4 regions of the Halalkalibacter kiskunsagensis genome follow, and region 3 is predicted to be linked to each of the others. Evidence: riboswitches for the same ligand, from Rfam matches in the RefSeq annotation. Region 3 holds a riboswitch; each other region holds the start of a gene.

Region 1 (2,205 bases), on a different contig from region 3:
GGCTTGTCCTGCCGCAACAATTGGTACAGCACCTTCCATCGCCGGTTCGATAATCGTTAAATCAATTCCTTCTTCTTCAAAGAACCCTTTTTCTTTGGCGACATAAATACCGGTATGATTCGTGTTTGGTACCCAATCTAACATAAAGGTTGCTTCAACTAATTCTGAAGATTCAACCGGCACCTCTCCCCCAGCTTCTGATTCGATTTCCGACTCCACTTCTTCACTTTGATTCGGCTCTTCTACTTGATTACAACCAACTAAAACGAGCATGATAATCAATAACAAAAAGGTACTTACTTTCTTTAACATCGAATTCTCTCCTTAATTCATTTTTTATATTTGTGAGACTTATGTTTCCACGGCATCATAACTCTACCTAGGATAACAACAACTAAAAATAAGAGGCAGCTTAATAGTGAAATTATCACAATAACAACGAAGACTTTGTCTGTTGCAAACGAGCTTTGAGCTTTTATTAAATAAATTCCTAACCCAGAACTTGCACCAACCCACTCTGAAATAACAGCTGCTAACACACTATAAGTCGCTCCGATTCTCAACCCTGTAAATAGATTAGGAAGCGCGTGTGGGAATCGAACAGAATAAAATACCTGCCAAAATGACCCTCCCATTGACCTAACAAGCCGAATCATATCCCGATCACTTGATTGCAGCCCCTCAACTACACTAACGACAACCGGAAAAAAAGTCACTAAAGCTACGACAAGCACCTTAGGGAGGATTCCGTACCCAAACCAAATAATTAGCAAAGGTGCAATCGCAATAATAGGAATCGTTTGCGAAAATAAGAGAATTGGATAAAAACTTTTACGTAAAAACGGTGAGATATCTAATATAAAAGCCATCACTAACGCAACTGCAATCCCTAATAAAAATCCAAGCACCGCCTCTTTCGTAGTCATCCAAATATGTTCCGGTAATAGGTGCCACGTTTGAAACAACGTATGAACAATCAAACTGGGAGCTGGTAAAATCCAGTTTTCAATCTCCCAAAACCTAACAACCACTTCCCATAACACGAGAAAAATTAAAATAGCGCTGATCGCAGGTGCAGCTGAACGGACAAACTGACGTAAAGAAACCATGTTTACCTCCTTTCGCAAAAAAAAACCTACACACCACAGAGGCGTGTAGACTTACATTTCACATGTAATTCTAATAAACATCCCTCCGCTGGCATTACCCAGATCAGGTTTAAAGGGTCGATATCTTCATCGGGATATCCTCTCAGCCAGCCTCATAGCTCCCCTATTAATTTTCATAATTTTTCCTTTCAAAGCGTAACACACATTCTGAATTACAGCAATATTCCGTTCTTTCCAACTGAACAAGATTACTCGTCGTGTAATGCTTCACAGTTAACTTAAATATTCTTTCATGTGAAGTTTAATTAAGATATTCGTTGGATCTCTTCCAAGCTATTAATATGTTCCCATACTGGGGTAATTTCTGTAATAATTTCATCTTTTAAAATATGTTTTAGTTCGTTTTTCTTTTGTTTAGCTATAGTTAATTGATTAATAGTAGAAAAGAAAATGAATGATTGATTTTTAACTTGCTGACCTTCTCTAATTGTTGGGTCATGCAAGTCAAAAAACAAATCTAATAATTCGTTATAGGATACTTTCCAAGGATCAAACCATATTTCTACTAGATCTACATTGGCCCGTTTTAAATGCCCTATTTGAACATATTCAATACCACGAAAAACTGTAATAAACGCTTTTTGACTGAAAAATTCACTTGCACCAAACACTGCTTTTTCCATTATTATCGCTCCTCCTGAGCGATAAGCCTCTCATCCATTCAAAAAAACCTCTCTTTAATTTAAAGAGAGGTTAGTATGATTAAATACATTGCTCTCATCTTTCAAAGGTTAACACCTTTGCAGGAATTAGCACCGTTCAAGTCAATATTTTGACTTGATGGTTGCCGGGTTTCATAGGGCCTGTCCCTCTACCACTCTGGATAAGAAGTTTATCGCTATTTAATTTTTTATTCTTTAACAACTTTATTGATACTAATCTTATCAACCACTTAGCTAAAATTCAAGTAATATTTTAAAAATAATGATAAAAGTTGCCTTTTTGTTGGCTCTTTCTTGTTCCTAATAGTTATTTATTTTGATTGCTAAGTTATGAACTAGTAAGGTCTAAAATCCACTTTTTCAAGTCGACCATA
Region 2 (2,205 bases), on a different contig from region 3:
TTGATGTGCCGGCTTTCACAGATCGTACACGTGCTTCTTTAAAAATTCAAGAAGGCTGTAATAACTTCTGTACATTTTGTATCATCCCTTGGGCACGTGGTCTAATGCGTTCACGTGACCCGCAAGAAGTGATCAAGCAGGCGACACAACTTGTCGAGGCTGGATACAAAGAAATTGTTTTAACAGGAATTCATACAGGTGGCTATGGAGAAGACTTAAAAGATTACAGTCTTGCTCGCTTACTTGAAGACCTGGAACAAGTAGAAGGGTTGAAACGTATTCGGATTTCTTCGATTGAGGCTAGTCAGCTTACAGATGAAGTGATCAATGTGATTGACCGATCAACAAAAGTTGTACGTCATCTGCACATTCCGCTTCAGTCTGGTTCAAACCCGGTTTTAAAACGGATGCGCCGTAAATATACAATGGAGTTCTTTGGAGAACGTCTAGATCGTTTAAAGGAAGTTCTACCTGGATTAGCTGTTACTTCAGATGTAATTGTTGGATTTCCTGGAGAGACAGAAGAAGAATTTCAAGAGACTTATGATTTTATTTTGAAGCATAAATTTAGTGAACTTCATGTTTTTCCATATTCAAAACGCACGGGAACACCAGCAGCCAGAATGGAAGATCAAGTTGATGAAGAAGTGAAAAGTGAACGAGTTCATCGTTTAATTGAACTTTCGAATCAACTCGCAAAGGAATATGCTTCAAACTTTGAAGGTGAAGTTCTTGAAGTAATTCCAGAAGAACGTGATAAAGATGATAAGGGTAGTAGGTTGTTCATTGGCTATACCGATAATTATTTAAAAGTAAAAGTTCCTGCTACAGAAGAGATGATTGGAAAGCTTGTTAAAGTGAAAATTACCAAAGCTGGTTATCCTTTTAATCAAGGGGAATTTGTTCGCGTTATAGAGGATACCCATGCAAAACAAGTTGTAAATGGATAAGGAAAGAGGCTGTCTCTAAAGGGTCAGCCTCTTTCTCTCTAATGGATATGTTTTTGATTTGTAGTAAGACCAAGCCATAAATGATATGATTGGACAAACAACAAGATAAGACTAACCCACTAGGGGGGCCGAAAAAGGCTGAGATTAAAGCATCATCGCTTTAGACCCTTTGAACCTGAACTATGTCAAAGTAGCGTAGGGAAGTGGACATCATAAAATAAGCTATTGTTATTTTATAGTTAAGAATGATGACTGCTTTCGAAATTCGAAGCGGTTTTTTTTATTGTATTTTAGAATTGGAGTGTTTATAGTGTTACAGAATTATGAGGCAATAAAACAAGAGGTTATTAATTTTATTAAGCAACCTACGTCAAGTGATGAAGAATTTAATGCAATCGCATTAAAGGTGTTTCAATTTCAATATGAACATAATCAACCATTACGAAAGTTTTGCAGGAAGCGTCGTGTGTCACCGAGAACAGTGAAACATTACACTGATATTCCTCCTGTTCCTATTGATGCGTTTAAACTCACGACGTTATCTAGCCATCCGATTGATGAAACAAAAGCGCTATTTATGACAAGTGGAACAACAAATCCAGAAAAACGCGGAAAAAATTATCACCGTGATTTAGAGACGTATGACTTTTCAATGAAAACATTTTTTAAAGAATCTATCATACCAGATGTAGAAACAATGAAAATGTTTGTGCTCTTCCCGACAGAAGGAGTGATGCCTAATTCTTCTCTAGCGCATTACTTACATATAGCTAAAGAAACGTTTGGATCAGAGGATAGTTTCTATGCTTTTAGTAAAGATGAGTTTCAAGTAGAAAGACTGATTGAGGCACTACAAACTGTAGAAGAGAATGAAGAACCAGTATTAGTAATAGGAGCAACCTTTTCTTTTATCCACTTACTAGATGAATGTAGCAGAAGGAGAATCAATTTTACTTTGCCCCCCAAAAGTCGTCTAATGGATACAGGTGGGGCAAAGGGCCGTTCTAGAGAGATGACTCCAACAGAATTTAAGCAAAAAATGAGCAAGTTGTTTTCTTTGCCATTAGAGATGTGTCTCAATATGTACGGAATGACAGAGCTTAGTTCACAAATGTATGACGTAAACTTTCTTCAGAATGAGATTGATCTCCTAAACCCAATCAAAAAATCGCCGCATTGGGTAAGGACATTTGTGATTGATATTGAACAAATGCAAGAGAAGCCACTAGGGGAAAAAGGAATTATCGTTCATTAT
Region 3 (2,205 bases):
ACACCACTGAGCCATAATTGACCCACCTCGCGACACAATACCTGTTAGACGCTTTGCTGTTAATGGAACATAGCGAAGGAGTACTCCCGCATGAATGGTAAAGTAATCGACACCTTGTTCAGCCTGCTCAATTAATGTATCACGATACACTTCCCACGTTAGATCTTCAGCAACTCCTTTTACTTTTTCTAATGCTTGATATAGAGGCACGGTGCCTACTGGAACTGCTGAGTTTCGAATGATCCACTCTCTAGTTGTATGTATGTTTTTCCCCGTTGATAGATCCATCATCGTATCTGCACCCCAACGAGTCGCCCATGTCATTTTTTCAACTTCTTCTTCAATGGAGGAAGTTACCGCAGAATTCCCAATATTCGCATTAATTTTCACGTGGAAATTACGCCCGATAATCATTGGTTCTGTTTCTGGATGATTAATATTTGCAGGAATAATTGCTCTCCCTTTCGCAACTTCATCACGAACAAATTCTGGGTCGAGGTTTTCTCTAATTGCAATAAACTCCATTTCAGGCGTAACAATCCCTTTTTTCGCATAATGAAGTTGTGTCACATTTTTTCCTTGCTTGGCTCGTAATGGCATACGCTTTAAACGAGGAAACACGTTATCATTCGCACGCGGATCATCTTCGTTTATGTATCCATTATCTTCAGGCTTAATCTCACGACCTTGATACTCTTGGACGTCTGCACGTTCTTTAATCCACGTACTCCGCAAAGCAGGAAGCCCTTTTGTAATATCAACTTCATAATGATGATCGGTATACGGACCACTTGTGTCATAGACACGTACTGGAGGATTTTCCTCTTCACCGACAGTACCAGTAGTCGGACTTAGTTCAATTTCACGCATAGGCACTCGGATGTCAGGTCTTGATCCTTCGACATAGACTTTTTTACTACCAGAAAAGCTAGACATAATGGAAATGTTTTTCTCGTTCAATGATGGTGTGGACATGAAAATCTCTCCTTTTTTAAAATAGAAAGGACGAGATCTGTGAACATAAAAAGAAGGAAGTATGAAGATACGTAAAAAGCCGGGAACCAAAGTAAATGGTTGGACCCGGCTAAATGAAAGAAGTATGATCATAATGAAACATTCTAAACTTCCCCACGCTGGTATGAGCCAGATCAGGTCCAAAGGGTCAACAATCTTTCACGCTCTTGTTTCTCAGCCCAGCTTATTGGACTCCCCTAGTTATCTATTAAATTAGTTTTCGTTATAAGTATATAGGAAAGGAAAGAATAATCAAATACTTTTTTGGGAATTAGCTCTAAATGCCTAAGTCAACATTGGTGACATTCAAAATTATATGGTACTGTTTAATGAATGATTACAACTCACAGAAAGGTGTATCATATGAAACCCAAAATACTTGTGTATATGCGCGTAGATGATCGCGTAATTAAAGAGTTAGAAAAAAACTATGACCTAACTAGCTTCCAAAACCATGAATACATAGGAAATCGAGCGTTTGATCAAGCCTTAAAAGAAACCGATGGAATTATTGGTCTTGCCTTGAAAGTAAACAAAGAATTATTAGATTTAGCACCCAACCTAAAAATTGTTTCGAATGTATCCGTTGGCTATGATAATTTAGATATTAAAGAGCTAACGAAACGCAAGATTATGGCTACCAATACACCAGGTGTTCTTGATGATACGACGGCAGATGCCATATTTGGACTGCTGCTTTCTACAGCGAGACGAATCCCAGAATTGGATCATGTCGTTAAAGCTGGAAAGTGGGATATCTCGCTTCAACCAGACCAATATGGTGTCGATGTACATCATAAAACATTAGGAATCATTGGAATGGGCAATATCGGTCGTGCTATAGCGCAAAGAGCCCATTTTGGTTTTGGAATGGACATTCTTTATCATAATCGTTCAAGGAACATAGAAGTCGAACAACAGTATAAAGCTACTTATTGTGAGCTTGACGACCTTCTAAATCAATCCGATTTCGTTTGCTTAATGGTTCCGGCAACGAACGACACATACAAAATGATGAGTGCAGCTGAATTTAAGAAAATGAAGAAGACTGCGATCTTTATTAATGGTTCCCGCGGGAAAAATGTTGACGAAGATGCACTTTATCATGCTCTTAAAAACGGAGATATTCATGCAGCAGGGGTTGATGTATTTGAACAGGAGCCGACGAACCCAAATAACCCATTGCTTCAA
Region 4 (2,205 bases), on a different contig from region 3:
ATATTAGTTCTTTTCACAGTTTCAGCCTGTTCCCAAACATCTAATTTGATTCAGCTTGCTCCAAAAAGTTTGAATGAAATGCCTGTTAAGCGTAATGTACCTTATTCATTTTTTACAGGTTCAGTTATCACACCAATACAAAATAAACTCCCTGTTTTAGAAGTAATGAGTTGGTATGACGAAGATACAATTCTTTTTTTGCAAGAGGGAAATGAGATGTTCAGTTTACATACACATGATCTTTTTTCAGGGGAAACATCAGTTTTTTTTAAAGAAGATGGTTGGATATTAGACGTCAGTGCAAATGCTGACTATTCCTTGTTTGCTGTACAATATCTTTCAGTGGATGCGCGGGCGCATTTAAAGATCGTGAATGACCTCGGGGAGATTGTTTGGACGATTAAGGATTATGGAGATGAATATACAATATATTGGAACCCATATGACAAACAGACATTTGTAATGGTTGCTTATTTGCCTGACTGGAAGTTTGAAACGTATACAGGGAATGTTGAGCAGAAGACGATAACTGATATGGGACTGTCACACTCTTACTTTCAGTGGATCTCAGAATCAAAAGTAGGGTATTTGAAATGGGAAGAGTTGGAACCGAATTATCAGGCTCCGCTATATGAAATAGATATCGAAAGTGGGGAAACAAAAAGATGGAAGGATGCAGTTATTGCTTTTATGAGCTTTCCAGATGGTTTATCGCTTTCTGTTACAGTTGATTCTATTTATGATCTTTATTCTGTCTACCGCTTTTATGATGAACAACAGCTGTATAGAAAAATTGAGATGCCAATCCTCAACACGTATTCTGAACAATGGTGGATCCCATATTACTCATATGACGATAACAATGGCATTTTCTATTACTTGCGTCCAAAGTATAGTGGTGATTATTTTAGTTATGAAGATGGATATGAGTTAATTGCCTATAATGTGCAAGATGATTCTGAAGAAAAATTAATCTCATTAGAAAAGCATGTCCCAATTTCCATTTCACCAACGGGTTCTAGTATTCTTATTGGTGAACGGTTTGAATATGTTTATGATCTACAAGAAGGTACGCTTGTACAAATGTGGATAGAATAAATTCGAAACAGGTTATTTAAAAAGGAATTTTTATTTTTATTTGACCATCTCCTAAATAACGACATAAAGTCGTGATGAAGCTTTTTGAATACACATAAATATTGCGCCTCTTGCATTTTTGAAGCAGTCTGTCATAATGGAGATAATAACTTGTATTTTCAAGACTAGGGGTGTCTGCATAAGTGGACTGAGAAAAAGGCTTTGCCTTTTACCCTTATACCTGATCTGGATCACGCCAGCGTAGGGAAGTCGTCGCAGTCGTATTCCGTATGTTCGGATGCGGCTTTTTTTTGGATTTTTATCATAAAGGTGGGGCTAGTATGAAAGAATTTAAATTATATGCAATAACGGGTGAAGAGTTTCATCAAGGTCGAGAACTCATAGAAGTAATGGAGGAAGCGATTCTTGGTGGAGTGGATATCATTCAATTACGAGATAAGACAAGCAGTAAGAGAGAAGTATTAATGAAAGCAAAAGCATTACGAGAATTAACAAAAAAACATGATGTAACATTTATTGTTAATGACCATATTGATGTTGCTCTTGCAGTGGACGCTGATGGGATTCATCTTGGTCAAGATGATTTGCCTCTTGCTGATGCAAGAAACATTATGGGACAAGATAAAATAATTGGTATTTCAACTCATCATATCGACGAGGCACGTGAGGCGCAAGTAAATGGTGCAGATTATATTGGAGTGGGTCCTATTTTTCATACAAATAGCAAAGTCGATGTTGTTGATCCGGTTACGACTGAATACATTCAACAAGTCGCTTCGGAAATTACGATCCCATTTGTCGCGATCGGCGGGATTAAACTTCATAATGTTGATCAAGTAATAGAAGCAGGTGCAACTAGAATTTGCATGATTTCTGAAATCGTTGGAGCTGACGATATTAAAGGAGTTTGTGAGCAATTTACGAAAATATTAGCTACAAAGGGAGAGAAGTAAAGTGCGGCTACTAATTAATGGAGAAGAACACAACGTAGAGGTTTCTACTCTTGAAGAGATCGTGTCTCATTTTGACCTTGAACCTCATCTAGTTGTAACTGAGGTTGAAGGTAGAATTATTGAACGTGCTAATTGGTCTGAAAAAAAATTACAT

What was found. Region 3 has a riboswitch for thiamine pyrophosphate ahead of thiC (phosphomethylpyrimidine synthase ThiC). Riboswitches for the same ligand answer to the same signal wherever they lie in the genome.
Region 1: it holds a riboswitch for thiamine pyrophosphate, as region 3 does, so the genes downstream of both, SLH51_RS18990 (ABC transporter permease) here and thiC (phosphomethylpyrimidine synthase ThiC) in region 3, are expected to answer to the same signal.
Region 2: it holds a riboswitch for thiamine pyrophosphate, as region 3 does, so the genes downstream of both, SLH51_RS13895 (LuxE/PaaK family acyltransferase) here and thiC (phosphomethylpyrimidine synthase ThiC) in region 3, are expected to answer to the same signal.
Region 4: it holds a riboswitch for thiamine pyrophosphate, as region 3 does, so the genes downstream of both, thiE (thiamine phosphate synthase) here and thiC (phosphomethylpyrimidine synthase ThiC) in region 3, are expected to answer to the same signal.

Annotation. Positions count from the first base shown of each region.
Region 1 covers NZ_JAXBLX010000040.1:17,136-19,340, forward strand. Annotated here, with positions in the region: gene SLH51_RS18985 (ABC transporter substrate-binding protein) at 1-312, opposite strand, end outside; gene SLH51_RS18990 (ABC transporter permease) at 330-1,109, opposite strand; TPP riboswitch at 1,172-1,284, opposite strand; gene SLH51_RS18995 (peptide-methionine (S)-S-oxide reductase) at 1,415-1,792, opposite strand; SAM riboswitch class I at 1,884-1,999, opposite strand; gene SLH51_RS19000 (alkaline phosphatase family protein) at 2,160-2,205, opposite strand, start outside.
Region 2 covers NZ_JAXBLX010000022.1:25,612-27,816, forward strand. Annotated here, with positions in the region: gene mtaB (tRNA (N(6)-L-threonylcarbamoyladenosine(37)-C(2))-methylthiotransferase MtaB) at 1-950, shown strand, start outside; TPP riboswitch at 1,062-1,169, shown strand; gene SLH51_RS13895 (LuxE/PaaK family acyltransferase) at 1,261-2,205, shown strand, end outside.
Region 3 covers NZ_JAXBLX010000016.1:60,640-62,844, reverse strand. Annotated here, with positions in the region: gene thiC (phosphomethylpyrimidine synthase ThiC) at 1-975, opposite strand, end outside; TPP riboswitch at 1,109-1,223, opposite strand; gene SLH51_RS11225 (2-hydroxyacid dehydrogenase) at 1,378-2,205, shown strand, end outside.
Region 4 covers NZ_JAXBLX010000061.1:21,011-23,215, forward strand. Annotated here, with positions in the region: gene SLH51_RS22280 (YqgU-like beta propeller domain-containing protein) at 1-1,098, shown strand, start outside; TPP riboswitch at 1,255-1,362, shown strand; gene thiE (thiamine phosphate synthase) at 1,419-2,051, shown strand; gene thiS (sulfur carrier protein ThiS) at 2,053-2,205, shown strand, end outside.